DNA from 2 places in the Acidovorax sp. LjRoot66 genome. Region 2 is predicted to be linked to the other one. Evidence: riboswitches for the same ligand, from Rfam matches in the RefSeq annotation. Region 2 holds a riboswitch; the other holds the start of a gene.
What was found. A riboswitch is a leader RNA that binds a small molecule or an ion and turns the genes downstream of it on or off. The one in region 2 is predicted to bind thiamine pyrophosphate.
Positions count from the first base shown of each region.

Region 1: it holds a riboswitch for thiamine pyrophosphate, as region 2 does, so the genes downstream of both, thiC (phosphomethylpyrimidine synthase ThiC) here and ACSQ3Y_RS21360 (purine-cytosine permease family protein) in region 2, are expected to answer to the same signal.

Region 1 covers NZ_CAXUQU020000001.1:1,390,657-1,398,254, reverse strand. The annotation lists gene ACSQ3Y_RS06475 (GspE/PulE family protein) at 1-65, shown strand, start outside; gene ACSQ3Y_RS06470 (methyl-accepting chemotaxis protein) at 178-1,860, opposite strand; gene thiC (phosphomethylpyrimidine synthase ThiC) at 2,035-3,930, opposite strand; TPP riboswitch at 4,046-4,169, opposite strand; gene ACSQ3Y_RS06460 (hypothetical protein) at 4,302-4,475, opposite strand; gene lpxC (UDP-3-O-acyl-N-acetylglucosamine deacetylase) at 4,485-5,408, opposite strand; gene ACSQ3Y_RS06450 (anti-sigma factor) at 5,466-6,200, opposite strand; gene ACSQ3Y_RS06445 (sigma-70 family RNA polymerase sigma factor) at 6,197-6,790, opposite strand; gene ACSQ3Y_RS06440 (DUF4384 domain-containing protein) at 6,787-7,598, opposite strand, start outside.
Region 2 covers NZ_CAXUQU020000001.1:4,541,360-4,548,957, reverse strand. The annotation lists gene ACSQ3Y_RS21385 (thiamine phosphate synthase) at 1-634, opposite strand, end outside; gene ACSQ3Y_RS21380 (thiazole synthase) at 627-1,439, opposite strand; gene thiS (sulfur carrier protein ThiS) at 1,455-1,652, opposite strand; gene ACSQ3Y_RS21370 (FAD-dependent oxidoreductase) at 1,649-2,779, opposite strand; gene thiD (bifunctional hydroxymethylpyrimidine kinase/phosphomethylpyrimidine kinase) at 3,013-3,876, shown strand; gene ACSQ3Y_RS21360 (purine-cytosine permease family protein) at 3,877-5,160, opposite strand; TPP riboswitch at 5,270-5,373, opposite strand; gene ACSQ3Y_RS21355 (hypothetical protein) at 5,477-6,040, opposite strand; gene ACSQ3Y_RS21350 (esterase-like activity of phytase family protein) at 6,189-7,370, shown strand; gene ACSQ3Y_RS21345 (hypothetical protein) at 7,437-7,598, shown strand, end outside.

The sequences.
Region 1 (7,598 bases), 3.2 Mb from region 2:
GCGAGCGCCTGATTGCCGCGGGCATCACCAGCCGCGAAGAAGTGCTGCGCGTCACACGGGATTAGCAGCCCCTCGCAACGCAAGCGCCAAGCGCCCCAAGAAAAAAGCCCCCGTCACCAACCGGCGACAGGGGCTTTTTGCTGGGCGTAGCCAGGGGCTCTACCAGCCGGCAGACCGTCAGCGGATCTGCAATGCCTGCTTGGGCGCACGCACCGGAACGGCAGGCCGCTGGGCCGGCGCAGGGATGCCCTGGCGTGGGGTCGGCATGCTGCCGCCCGCACCCGGGCTGGCGGCCCTGGCTCCCGGCTGCAGCTTGAACTGGCTCACGGCCTGGGTCAGCTGCAGTGCCTGCTCGCGCAGCGACTCCGAGGCTGCGGTGGACTGCTCCACCAGCGCGGCGTTCTGCTGCGTCATGTTGTCCAGCTGGCTCACCGACTGGCTGATGTGGCCCACGTTGTCGCGCTGCTCGGCGGACGATGCCGTGATCTCGCTGATGATGTCCGAGACGCGGCGCACGCTGCCCACGATCTCGTTCATGGTCGCTCCCGCCTGGCTCACCAGGCGCGAGCCGTCTTCGACACGCTCCACCGAGGAGCCGATCAGGCCCTTGATCTCCTTGGCAGCCGCTGCCGAGCGCTGGGCCAGGCTGCGCACCTCGCTGGCCACCACGGCAAAGCCCCGGCCCTGCTCGCCGGCACGGGCGGCTTCCACCGCCGCATTGAGGGCCAGGATGTTGGTCTGGAAGGCAATGCCGTCGATGACACCGGTGATGTCGGCGATCTTGCGCGAGCTGGTGGTGATCTGGTCCATGGTGGTCACCACCTGGGAGACCACCACACCGCCGCGCCCGGCCACCTCGGCGGCCGACGAAGCGAAGTCGCTGGCCTGGCGTGACGATTGGGCGCTCTGGCCAATGGTGCTGGTGAGCAGCTCCATCGACGAAGCGGCCTCTTCGAGGTTGGCTGCGGTCTGCTCGGTGCGGTGGCTCAGGTCGTGGTTGCCCGAGGCGATCTCGGTACTGGCCGTGGAGATGTTGCTGGCCGCCTCCTGCACTTGCTGCACCAGGCCCCGCAAGGCGTCCTGCATGCGTGCCATGGAGGCCACGAGTTGGCCCACCTCGTCCTGCGAGGTGACCTGCACGTCCTGCGACAGGTCACCGCCGGCAATGCGTTCTGCCAGCTCGCTGGCCTGGGCAATCGAGCGGGTGATGGAGCGCACGCTGAAGAAGGTCAGCGGGATGAGCACGGCCAGTGCGAGCACCAGCACGATGCCGATCAGGCCGGACATGGTGGTGGTCAGCGTGTTCACGCCCTCGCGCGCCTCGTCCATCTTGGTGCGTGCCGTCACGGAGAGGTCGGACAGCAGCTTGTCGGTGGCCTCCATGTGCTTCTTGAGGCGGTCGGCATAGGCACCGCCCACGGCGCCGTCGATCTGGGCGCGCTCGATCTGCTCGAACACGGGAGAGATGCCGGCCTCGTATTCCTTGACCTCGGCCAGGGACTTGTCGATGGACTCGACGAAGGCCGCATCGCCCGACTGCACCTGGCGCACTTCGGCCATGCCCTTGTTCAGCGCGGTGAGCGATTTCTTCCAGCTCTCGCGCAGGGCTGCGACCTCGACGGAGTTGTTGAAGCTGATGATGATGTCTTTTTCGGACCGGCGCAGGTCACCCAGGGTGGTGCGCAGCTCGGCCACATCGGTCAGGGTCTGCACCCGCTGGGAGAACAGCTGGTCCAGGGTGCTGCGGGTGCGCTCCAGCGCCAGATACCCCATGGCACCTATGACCACGAGCAGAACCAGGGAGAAAATCGTGCCGAAATAAAGACGTGCGCGGATGGAAAGACGGCTGAGCAGGTTCATCGCTCTTCCTTACATTTTTTGACAACTCAAGCATAGCAACTTTGGTGCCATAGGGTGACTTGTCCCTACGGAGCGTGTGTGGGCGCGACTGTATGCGCCCCGCACGCTCCACCCCAGAGGGTATGTACCGCCCCCCTGCCCCCAGCAGCCAAACTGCGGGGGCAGTAGCCACGCTTATTTCACCGGGTGGATGGGCACATACAACTCGCCACCGCCGCGCTGGAATTCCACGGCCTTGGCTTCCATGCCATTTGAGAGCGCTTCGCTCTCTGCCAGGCCCTTCTGCGCCGCGAATTCGCGCACTTCCTGCGTGATCTTCATCGAGCAGAACTTGGGCCCGCACATGGAGCAGAAGTGCGCCACCTTGGCACTGTCCTTGGGCAGGGTTTCGTCGTGGTATTCCTTGGCAGTCTCGGGATCCAGGCCCAGGTTGAACTGGTCCTGCCAGCGAAAATCGAAGCGCGCCTGGCTCAGGGCATCGTCGCGCGCGCGCGATCCCGGGTGCCCCTTGGCCACGTCGGCCGCATGCGCCGCGATCTTGTAGGCAATGATGCCCTGCTTGACGTCGTCGCGGTCAGGCAGGCCCAGGTGCTCCTTGGGTGTCACGTAGCACAGCATGGCCGTGCCCATCCAGCCGATCATGGCGGCGCCGATGGCCGAGGCGATGTGGTCATAGCCGGGGGCGATGTCGATGGTCAGCGGGCCCAGGGTGTAGAACGGTGCCTCATGGCAAGTCTTGAGCTGCTCGGTCATGTTGGCCTGGATCATGTGCATGGGCACGTGGCCCGGGCCTTCGATCATGGTCTGCACGTCGTGCTTCCAGGCCACCTGGGTCAACTCGCCCAGGGTGTGCAGCTCGGCAAACTGCGCCTCATCGTTGGCGTCCGATGCACAGCCGGGGCGCAGACCGTCGCCCAGGCTGAAGGACACGTCGTAGGCCTTCATGATGTCGCAGATGTCCTCGAAATGCTCGTACAGGAAGCTCTCGCGGTGGTGCGCCATGCACCACTTGGCCATGATGGAGCCGCCGCGCGAGACGATGCCCGTGCGCCGCGCCGCCGTGAGGTGGATGTAGGCCAGGCGCACGCCGGCATGGATGGTGAAGTAATCCACGCCCTGCTCGGCCTGTTCGATCAGCGTGTCGCGGAAGATCGCCCAGGTCAGGTCTTCGGCCACGCCGCCGACCTTCTCGAGTGCCTGGTAGATGGGTACGGTGCCGATGGGCACCGGGCTGTTGCGCACGATCCAGTCGCGCGTGGTGTGGATGTTCTTGCCGGTGGACAGGTCCATCACGTTGTCGGCCCCCCAGCGGATGGCCCAGACGAGCTTTTCGACCTCCTCCTCGATGCTGGAGGTGACGGCCGAGTTGCCGATGTTGGCGTTGATCTTGACCAGGAAATTGCGCCCGATGGCCATGGGCTCCACCTCGGGGTGGTTGACGTTGGCAGGGATGATGGCGCGCCCGCGCGCCACTTCGTCGCGCACGAACTCGGGCGTGATGGTGCGCGGGATGCTCGCGCCCATGGGGTTGCCCGCCAGGCGCTGCTCGCGCCCGGCATCGGCCAGGTACTGCGCCATCCACTCGCGCTTGCCGTTCTCGCGGATGGCCACGTACTCCATCTCGGGCGTGACGATGCCTTGGCGCGCGTAGTGCATCTGCGTCACGTTGGCACCGCTGCGCGCGCGCAGGGGCTTGCGCTGCAGCGCGGCCGCTTCGGCGCGCAGCTGGGCCAGGCGCACGGCGTCCTCGCTCTTCTGGCCGTCGTCCAGCGCCAGAGGCGCGCGGCCCTCGTAGTGCTCCACGTCGCCACGGCCGGTGATCCAGCCGCCGCGCACACTGGCCAGGCCGCGGCGCACGTCGATCACGGCGTCGGGATCGGTGTAGGGGCCCGAGGTGTCGTAGACGCTGACCTGCTCGCCGTTGGTCAGTGCGATGTCGCGCACGGGCACGCGCAGCTCGGTGTGCAGGTGGCCTGGCAGGTAGGCCTTGCGCGAGGCCGGGAACGGCTCGCGCGTGGCGGCCAGCAGCTCGGCGAATTTTTCACGGGCGAGGGGATCGGGTGCATTCATGGGGCGGGTCTCCAGTTCCGGTGGCAAAGGGAATTGCTCCGGAATGGACCTGCGCCCCGCACACGCGCCATGGCGCATGTACAGCCCACCCTGCGGGCCAGCAGGGGCGCGCACGGGCATAGAGGTCGGCTCTTCTTCCGCCGGTATGAACCGGATCAAGTTCGTCGGGTTCGCAGGCAGCCTGATTGTTGGTCAGGCCCCATGCATCTCAGCGCTTTCGCACACCCCGGAGCAGGTGCCAGTATATCGATACCGGCCTGCGTTGTTTCTACGGATTTGCATTCGATCGTATGACTAGGCGGGAGCCGCAGACAGTGCTGTAGCACGGCAAGGCGAACCAACGACGTTAGACGGTTGAAGGCAAATCCGTATCAGATGCGCCCGATGATCGCCACGGCGAAGAAGAACACAGCTGCGATGACGGTCCACTTGAGCACCACCAGGCCCCAGCGCTTGTAATGGGGCTGACCGGTGCCCGCGTAGAACGCGAACGATACGGCGGCTGCCAGCAGCAGCGCCATGACGGCCCAGCGAAAGAGCACCATGGCGGGTGCTTACCAGGCGCGCGCCGGCTGCGCAAAGCCGCGCGGTGCCTGGCGCTCATCCTCGAAGGTAACCTCTTCCCAGGCATCGGGCTGGGACAGCAGTTCGCGCAGCAGCAGGTTGTTCATCGCATGGCCCGAGCGGAAGGCGCTGTAGGCCGCCAGCAGAGGCTTGCCGATGATGTACAGGTCGCCCATGGCGTCGAGGATCTTGTGCTTGACGAACTCGTCGTCGTAGCGCAGCCCGTCGCTGTTGAGCACCTTGTAGTCGTCCATCACGATGGCGTTGTCCAGCCCGCCGCCCAGGGCCAGGCCGTTGGAGCGCATCATCTCCACGTCGCGCGTGAACCCGAAGGTGCGCGCCCGCGCGATGTCGCGGCTGTAGTTGCCCTCGCCCAGGTCGAACTCGACGCGCTGGCCGGTGGAGTCCACCGCAGGGTGGTCGAAATCGATCTCGAAGCTCAGCTTGTAGCCATGGTAGGGCACGAGGCGCGCCCACTTGGCCTGGGCACCAGTGCCCTCGCGCACCTCCACCGGGCGCTTGACGCGGATGAAGCGCTTGGGGGCTTTCTGTAGCTCGATCCCCGCGCTTTGCAGCAGGAACACGAAGGAGGACGACGACCCGTCGAGGATGGGCACCTCTTCAGCCGTGATGTCCACGTACAGGTTATCGAGCCCCAGGCCGGCGCACGCCGACATGAGATGCTCCACGGTATGCACCTTGGCACTGCCGACCCCGATGGTGGAGGCCAAGCGCGTGTCCGTCACCGCGTCGGCCCGGATCGGGATGTCCACGGGCTGGGGCAGATCGACCCGGCGGAACACGATGCCGGTGTCGGGCTGCGCAGGCCGCAGGGTCAGCTCGACCCTCTGGCCACTGTGCAGCCCCACGCCGACGGCGCGGGTCAAGGTCTTGAGGGTGCGTTGCTGGAGCATTCTCGCATTGTAAAAGGGCGGGCCCGTCCCTGCTCGCCGCAAGACCATGGCAAGGCCTTACGGCACCCGCCACAGTTTCCCGCAAAGGCCCCGATACACATAGGCACTGGAGGGTATTGCGGGGCTGCTGCCCTCTGGCTCCACGCTCACCGCCAGCTCCACCGCCTTGGCAAACACGGTTTCAGACGAGGCGCCCAGTTGCAGGTGCACGAAGGCCCCTTGCGGCAGCGGCGCCACGGGGCTGGCCTTGCCCGCCGCATCCAGCGACCACAGGTACAGCACCTGGCCGGCAGGCACCGGCACTGCGGCCACGCGCTTGATGTCCACCGTGCGGCCCTGCCGCAGGCTGGAGACGATGAGCCCTGGGCGCCCGTCGGTCAGGCCCAGCACCCCCACATAGCTTTCGGGCAATTGGGTGGAGGCCGGTGCATCCGGCCCACCATACTGGGCCTGCCAGAACGACGGCAGCAACACCCCCACCATCAGACCCAGTGCCAACGCGCCCGCAGGGGCTGGTTGCAGCAACCGCCTCCACCACGGTACCGGCACCGCAGGGCCCCGGAACCCCAGGCGCTGCTCGATGGCACGCCAGGTAGCGGGTGCCGGCGCCTGGGGTGGCAGGGCCAGCAGCGCGGGCGCCATGCACTCGTTCCAGCGCGCCACGGCTTCGGCCAGATCGGGCCGCCGCGCGAGCAGCTTCTTGAAGCGGCGGCGGGCGCCCCCCTGCAGCGTGCCCAGGGCGTACTCGCCTGCCAGCAGGTCCACGAGCCGGGGGTTCTGGTGCCATGTCATGCGCAGGACTCCATGCAGTCGCGCAGGCGCGCCAGGCTGCGGCGCATCCAGGCCTTGACCGTGCCCAGGGGGCGGGCCAGGCGCTGGGCCAGCTCGGCATGGGTGAGCCCTTCGTAGTAGACCAGCAGCAGCGCGCTGCGCGGTTCGCTGTCGATCTGGCCCATGCAGCGCCCCAGGCGCGAGCCGTCTTCCTCGGCCAGCAGCAGCTCCAGCGGCGAGCCGCCTTCGGCTGCGGCATCGTGCACCTGTTCCTCGCCATCGGCATCGCGCCAGTGCAGCGGCGTTTCGGGGCGGCGCTTGCGCAGTGCGTCGATGGCGCGGTTGCGTGTGACCACGCACAGCCACGACAGGCTCAGCGCCTGCCCCGGCGCACCGGTCTGCGGCCGGTTCCACAGGTGCACGAAGACCTCCTGCAGCACGTCTTCGGCCAGGGCGCGGTCCTGCACCACACGCACGGCCACCGCCAGCAGCCGGCTGGCCACCAACTGGTACAGGCGCTGGAAGGCCGATGTGTCGCGCAGCACCACGCGCGACAGCAGCTGCGCCACGGCCTCGGGCAGCCCATCGGCGGGCAATGTAGCGGCAGTCATCGTGGCACCGCGAAGAGCTGCACAGGCATACCCGAAGCCTGTGCAAAGCCGGCACGGATCTCGTCGAAGGTCCCCACGCGGATGTCTTCGAAGTCACCCCAGCGCAGCGGCGGCGGCAGGTCGCCATAGACCTCGCTGGGCGCATGCAGGCAGGCGTATTCGGCCGCGGGGTTGAGCACGAAGCGCTCGTTGCCCGGCAGGCGCTGCGGCTTGCCCGGCACCATGCGCGGGTCGCGCGTGAAGCGGTTGGGAAAGATGCGCTGGATGCGCCGCGTCACCGGGTCCTGCGAGTAGCAGTACACATAGCCGGGGCGCAGCACCGCAATGTCCAGGCTGGCGCTGCCGCGCTGCGGTACCCCCAGCGCCACGGCAAGGGCCGCAACCTCGGGCGCAGCAGCGGGTGCAGGCGGTGGCGTGGCTGCGCTGGCGTCGCCGGGCGCTGGTGCTGCGCCGGGCACGGCGGCCAATGCGGCGCCCGATGCGCGCGTGGAGGCATTGCGCGGCAGCGCCTTCAGCGGGCCGCGTGGCACCTTGGCGAGCACGAAGGAGCGAAAAAAACCCTCGTCCAACGCGCCTTGGGCAGGCAGGCCGAGCGCCTGGCGGTAGCTGCGCAGCGCCGTGGCAAAGGCGGCGTCGGCCTGGTCGTCGATGGCGCCGTCGTAGTAGCGCCGCTCGCGCATGCGCTCCTTGTAGAAGGCGATGCGTTCGGCCTCGTCCATGGACAGGAACCAGTCGGCCAGTTCGCGCTGCACCTCGGCATCGCTGTCCGTGGTGCCCAGGCACTGCCAGTAGGGCGCGCGCAGCAGCT
Region 2 (7,598 bases):
CGGCGCGCACCATCTCGGCATAGCCATGGGTGCTCACGCCCAGGCGCAGGCCCGAGTTGCGCAGGGTCTGCAGGTCGCCCGCGCTCAGGGCATCGAGGTCTTCCTGTCCGAGGTGGATGCCGTAGGCACCGGCATTGATCGCCGCGCGCCAGTGGTCGTTGATGAACAGCAGCGCACCGGTGTCCTGCACCGCCTGAACGGCAGCGTTCACTTCCCGGTCGATGGCGGCCGGGTCGTCCGATTTGAAGCGCAATTGCACCGTGGGCACGCCCGCGCGCGCCATGCGGCCCACCCAGGCGGCATCGGGCAGCACGGCGTAGAGGCCCAGGTCCTTGGGGCAGGCCGTGAATGCGTGGGCGCGGGGCAGGGCCTGCAGGCCGAAGTCTTCAGGTGCGTCGGGCCAGGTTTCGGGGCTCACGGCGCCCGTGCGGACAGTGCGTGCCTGCCAGGCGCGGGCGATGCATTCGGCATCGTGGGCGATGAAGCCCAGGGCGCTGGCGGCCTGCAGGGCGGCCAGGTAGGCCGGCTCGCTGGACGTGGGTGCCGGCACCGGCTCGGCGCTGAAGCCTGCAAACGTGGCAGCGTGGTGCGCGAGGATGGCCTTGGCCAGTTCGGTGGGTGCGGTGTCAGGCATGGTCGTCGTGGTGCCAGAAAGGGGTGCCGAGCACGGGCGTGCTGGGCTGGGCTGCATCCTGCGCGGTCATGGCACCGGCCAGGCGCGCGGTGCGGCCGGCATGCACGGCGTTGGCAAAGGCGCCGGCCATGGCCACGGGATCTTGCGCCAGGGCCACGGCGGTGTTGAGCAGCACGCCGTCGTAGCCCCATTCCATCACCTGGCAGGCATGCGAGGGCAGGCCCAGGCCGGCGTCCACCAGCATGGGCACCTTGAGCCGCTCGCGCAGCATCTGCAGCGCATAGGGGTTCACCGGGCCGCGGCCGGTGCCGATGGGCGCGGCCCAGGGCATCACGGCCTGGCAGCCCACGTCCACCAGGCGCTGGCACAGCACGAAGTCTTCGGTGCAGTAGGGCAGCACCTGGAAGCCTTCCTTGATCAGGTGCTCGGCAGCACCCACCAGGTTCAGCGTGTCGGGCTGCAGGGTGTAGTCGTCGCCGATCAGCTCGAGCTTGATCCACGGCGTGTTGAACACCTCGCGCGCCATCTGCGCGGTGGTGATGGCCTCCTGCACGCTGTGGCAGCCAGCGGTGTTGGGCAGCACCGGCACGTTCAGGCGGCGCAGCAGCTCCCAGAAGCTGCTGCCCGACTCGGCCGGGTTGCTGCCCTGGCGGCGCAGCGAGGCCGTGACCATGGCGGGGCGGGCGGTCTGCACCGCCGCTTCCAGCACGGCGGGCGAGGGGTAGCGCGAGGTGCCCAGCAGCAGGCGGCTGGCGAAGGTCTGGCCGTACAGGACCAGGGGGTCGTTGATTGCGGGTGTTGTCATGGTGGTGGGGTGTGCTCAGCCGCCTGTTACAGGGGAAATGACCTCGACCTTGTCTCCTGGGTTCAGCGTGTGCGCCGCATAGCGGCTGTTGGGCACGAAGACCGTGTTCACGGCCACGGCAAAGGGGGGGCGGGCAGCGATGGCGGCCACGGCAGAGGCGACAGTAGCGCCCTCGGGCAGCTCGTGCGGGGTCTGGTTGATGGAAACGTTCATGGCAAAAGGGCAGCGACAGCAGCCTCCTGGGGCTGCTGCAGCAATTGCAGGTTCAGATCGAATCGGGGGGCGAGCCGGGACTGGCCCGCAGCGAGCAACTCCATCACCACGTCGAGCATGGCCGGTGCGATCATGAAGCCGTGGCGGTACAGGCCGTTGACCTCCAGCACGCGCGGGCGCTGCTGGCGGATGGCGGGCAGGTTGTCGGGCAGGGTGGGGCGGCACTGCGTGGCCACCTCGACGATGCGCGCCTCGGCAAAGCCGCTGTGCACGGCATAGGCGGCGCTCAGCAACTCCAGCGTGGAGCGCACGCTGGCGGGCGAGAGGTCGTCGGACTCGATCTCGGTCGCGCCGATCACGAACAGGTGGTCCTCTTTGGGGGCGATGTAGATCGGGTAGCGCGGGTGCACCAGGCGCGTGGGGCGCTGCAGCGTGACCTCGGGCGCGTGCACGCGCACCACCTCGCCGCGCACGCCGCGCAGGGCGCGCCACGGGTCGCGTGCACCCAGGCCGCGGCAGTCCAGCACCCAGTCGGGCTGGCCCGGCTCGCCGGGGGCGAAGTCATCCGGGTGGCGCGGCGCATGCCAGTGCGTGTGCACGCCCAGGCGCTGCATCTCGTGCAGCAGGGCGGCCAGCAACTGGCGGTTGTCGAGCTGCCCTTCGCCGGGCAGGTACAGGCCTTTGGTGAAGCGGTGAGCCAGGGCCGGCTCCACGGTGGCCAGGCCCGTGCCATCAAGCACCTGCAGTGCGGGGAGTTCGGGAACGGCCCGGTGGTTGGCCTGCAACTGAAGCGTAAGCCGCTGGGCCTCGCCCGCGTCCTGGCGGTGCCAGACGATCAGCGTGCCCTGCTGCTGAAAGAAGACGGGTTTCTCCAGCCCTGCCAGCAACTGCGGCCAGCGCACCAGCCCGTGCTGGCCCATGCGCACCACGCCGGGCTCGGTCACCGCCGACTCGGCCAGCGGCGCCAGCATGGCTGCGGCCACCGTGGCGGCCGACTGCTCGGCTGCCGGGCCTGCGGCGTCGTAGATGTCCACGGCGTGGCCCTGGCGGGCCAGTTCGACGGCCAGCAGCCGGCCCATGAGGCCTGCGCCCAGAATGGCAAACGACGAGGAGGAAGGGAGGTTCATGCGTCCAGCTGTGCAACAGGTGGACAAAACGGGATGGCTTTCCGTCACTGTGGAAACTCCCCACGCCAGCATGACCTGGATCGGGTAGCGGGGCCGCGTGTACGCGGGCCCCAGGGTATTTCTCAGTCGCGCGCCGCATGGGCGGGACACCCCTGTTTCGTCCGTAAGCCGCAATTACAGCACAACCCTCCGGGCCGGTGCTGACCCAGGTCATGCGCGATAATTTTCCCCCTATGACTTCTGCCCCACTCAACGCGCCCGCTGGGCCCTCCACGGCCCCGCGCTATGCACGCGTGCTCTCGATTGCCGGCTCCGACAGCGGGGGCGGCGCAGGCATCCAGGCCGACCTCAAGACCTTTGCCGCGCTGGGCTGCTACGGCATGACCGCCATCACTGCCATCACCGCGCAGAACACCCGGGGCGTGACCGGCATCCACGGCATTCCGCCCGAGATGCTCAAGGCCCAGATCGACGCGGTGGTGCAGGACATCGGTGTGGACGCCGTGAAGATCGGCATGCTGCACTCGCCCGAGGTGGTGCGTGTGGTGGCCAACGCCATCCGTGAATACCAACTGCCCCATGTGGTGCTGGACCCGGTGATGGTCGCCACCAGCGGCGACCGCCTGATCGCGCAGGAGACCGTGGGCGTTCTGGTGCGCGAGCTGTTCCCGCTGGCCGAGGTGATCACCCCCAACCTCGACGAGGCCGGTTGGCTGCTGGGCCGCACCCTGGCGGGCCTGGATGACCTGGAACAGGCTGCGCAGGATCTGCTGGGCCTGGGCGCGCGCGCTGCACTGCTCAAGGGTGGGCACCTGCCCGGCGACTGGGTGGTGGACATGCTGGCAACCGCCCCGGGCCAGCCCGGCCACCGCCTGCAGTCGGCGCGCATCGCCACGCACAACGGCCATGGCACGGGCTGTACGCTGTCGTCCGCCATCGCCGCGCACTTGGCCCTGGGCCTTCCGCTGCAGCAGGCGGTGGAAGGCGCCCGCGCCTACATCCTGGGTGCGATTGCCGCCGGTGCGAATGTGGTCACCGGTGGCGGCCATGGTCCGCTGAACCATGGCTATGCGCCCGTGGCGCAGCGGGTGTTCTGATCAGGCTTTGGGCCGTGTTGCCCAGGCCAGGCCGAAGCTGAACACCAGCGCGGGCAGGGCAGAGCCCGCGCCCGGCAGCACCAGTGGCGCCAGGTGGTATACCGCGATGCCCACGAGCCAGATGGCCACGGGCAGCCAGTTGATCCGGGGTGCGTGCTGCAGCAGCGCCGAGGCGTTGGTGCCAAAGGCCAGGCGGCCGAGGATCACGCCGAACAGCGGCACGAACACCGAGCTGAGCAGCAGCAAGAAGGGCTCCAGGCTGTGCATGGGCAGCACCAGGGCCAATGCAGTGCAGCCGGCCGCCATGGCCATGCCCCAGCGGCGCACGCCCCAGCGCGGCAGCAGGCTGTGGGCCGACACGGCACCCGAGTAGGCATCGCCATAAGCGTTGTCCACCTCGTCGATCAGGATCAGCGACAGCGCGATCAGCCCGCCCTGGGCCAGAAGCAGGGCCTGCACCAGGTCCTTGCTCGGCAGGGTCAGCGCCACCAGCACACCCAGCGTGTAGCACCACATATTGGCCAGCGCGTACCCCAGCCAGGTGCCGCGCAGCGCCGATCCACCGTTTTTGCCATGGCGCGCATAGTCGGCCACCAGCGGCAGCCAAGAGATGGGCATGGCGATCACCAGGTCCAGCGCGGGCAGCACGCCCATGCCACCGGCGCCAGGCCGGTTCCACAGTTGATCGAAGTCCTGGGCGTTGGCCAGGGACAGAAACTGCCAGCTCAGCCACAGCAGCGACAGCACCACCAGCGGCAGCGCCACGCGCGCAATCACCTTGCGCACCAACTGCACCATCGACGCGCTGATCAGCAGCATCACCACGCCGCCCCACAGCAGCGTGGCCAGCACCGGCCACTGTGTGCCCGCCATGCTGCCCGACTGCCTACCGATGGCCACTGTGGCTTCACTCATCACCACCAGCTCGAACGTGCCCCAGCCCACCAGCTGCACGATGTTCAGGATGATGGGCAGGCTGGCAAAGGTGCGGCCATACACCGCATGCATCAACCCCGCGCTCGCCAGCCCGCTGTCGCAGCCCAGCTTGGCCACCCAGCCCAGCAGGCCCGCTCCCAAGATGGAGCCGGCCACGATGGCGATCAGCGCCTCCTTGGTGCCCAGCGCGGGCATGAGGTAGGCACCGACCTGCATGACCAACAGGCCCACGCCCAGGCTGAACCAGAGCGAGGCATGGTCATGCCACTGGAAGACGCGGCGCTCGGGTGAAACCGGCGCCAGAGCCTCGTTGGCGGGTGCGGCGGATGTGGAAACGTGGGCTGACATGGCGGTTGGGCTCTCCGTTCAAAAAACGACAGAGCAGGGTCAGCAGCGTATCGGCTGGCCCCCAACGCGCAGGCCTCTCACATGGGCATGAGGGCAGGGCGCCAGGTGTGGCGTATGCAAACTGCTTCCCTGCGCGAGGATGATCTCAATCAGGTTCAAAGGGACTCTCTCAGTCGGAGCTGCTTGCGCAGGCCGACACCCCTAGCGAATATCGATTCTATCGCCGGACTCCACCCGGAAGTAAAACGGCCCGCACGATGCGGGCCGCGAGGGGTAAGCAGTCCAACAAGGACGGCGGAATGCATCCGGGACGCTGTTATGTGGGCGGGGCATTCAGAATGATGCGATTCTGGGCAATGTCTTTTTCAATCTGATCGATGCGGGCATTGATGTCTATTAAATCCCGTTCGATATCGTCTGGCGGAGGGATCTTGATCGACTGATAGACCGCTATAGGACCGGCTATGGCTGCAAGCGCCCAGAAGAAATAATGGCCACCGTGGAGCTTTTCGCCGAACGCGATGACAAGGAAGATGGGAAACAGGAAGATGCCAGCCACAAGGGAGAGCAAAAAAACCACGGCGCGATAGGCGCGGGCTTTCCCCGGCTTCTCGTCCGCTGAGTGGATCAACGCTGCCTTGCTCTCTTGGGCATCGGCAAGTTCCCGGTCCAGGCGCACCAGTGCCAGTTCTGCCGCTGTGCGGTCCGTGCCCTTCTGCACCGCCCGGATGGCTGTCTCCACCTTCCTCAGCCAGACGATGCCGCCAGAACGCTCCACGATCTGCTCGGTACCGCAGTAGCTGCATGCAAAGCGCTTCAGATTCTCTCCAATCTCAAGTGGTGCCGAGCAATTGGCGCAAGAAAGTTTCAGTAACGGCACTGGGGTCCTCGGGTTGATGAAGCAAATTTACCATTGGTGACCCCTTGCAAACGGCGAGGGTGGGCCAGTTGCATGACATTGGAAGGTCTCCGTTCTGTCACATCCCCTCCCTAGACTCGCCCGCTTCACTCACGGGGAGAAAACCACAATGACAGTTCTTCGCAGCATCAGGACCATGGGCGCCGTGTGCGCCGCCACCGCACTGCTCGCCGCCTGTGGCGGCAGCGATGACAACAACGGCGAGCGCAGCGTCGGCTCCCTGCGCCTCATCGGCCAGCAGATCCTGCCGCGCCGCATGGAGTACCAGGGCACCGTCGTCGGCGGCATCTCGGGCATCGACTATGACGAGAAGAGCAACCAGTTCGTGCTGCTGTCGGACGACCGCACGACGACCGATTCGGCGAATGCGCCGCGCATGTACACCGTGCGCCTGAACTACGACGCCAGCAGCTTCAGCGGCGTGCAGTTCCTCTCGACCTTCAGCATGAAGCAGCCCAATGGCGCGGTGTACCCCAAGGTGCCCGATCCGCTCGTGGCCGACCCTGAATCGGTGCGCGTCGATCGCGCCACGGGCAACCATGTCTGGGTCAGCGAGGGCGACCGCACGCTGGCCTCGGGCACGAGCGCCGCGCGCATCATCGACCCGTTCATCCGCGAGGTGCGCCCCGACGGCACGCATGTGCGCGAGTACCAGATCCCTGCGATGTTCCGTATGTCGGCCGACAACACCGGTCCGCGTGGCAACCTCGCTTTTGAAGGCATTGCGTTCACGCCCGACAACAGCCGGGCTGCCGTGCTGATGGAAGGTGCGCTGCTGCAGGATGGCCCGGCATCGACCACCACGGCCGGCAGCGTGTCGCGCATCACGATGTTCGACCGTGCCACCGGTGCGGCCGTGGCGCAGTACGCCTATCCCGTCGACAAGGTGCAGGCCGTGCCGGTGCCAGCGGACCAGTTCACGGTCAGCGGTGCCACGGAAATCCTGGCTCTGAGCGGCACGCGCTTCCTGGTGCTGGAGCGCAGCTTCTCCGTGGGCGTGGTGGGCAACCAGATCCGCCTGTATGAAATCAACACCGCCAACGCCTCGAACGTGCTGACCACGCCCGCACTGGCCGGTGCCGCCTACACTCCCGTTACCAAGCGCCTGGTGCTCGACTTCGAAACGCTCAAGGGCCCGCTGGGCGGCATCGCCAATCTGGAAGGCATCACCTTCGGCCCCAAGCTGGCCAACGGGCGCGATTCGCTGGTGGTGGTGGCGGACGACAACTTTCCCACGGCAGACTCACAGACCGACCGCAACCAATACCTGGTGTTTGAAGTCCTTCCTTGATCGAGGTCATTCCCTAGGTCAGTGGCGGGCCCGGGAGGCCCGCCATGCTGCCTATAATTGGCCACCATGTTCCGGAGCCTTGTCGCCGTCTTTCTCCTGCACTTTTTGCTGTGCGTGGGGATTTCCGTCGTCGGTTCCAGCAAGCCCTATACGTCGTTCGATCCGCAGGACGTGGCGGCGCTGAGCCAGTCTGCACCAGGGCAGGAGGCGCCCGGTGCCAATTCCGAT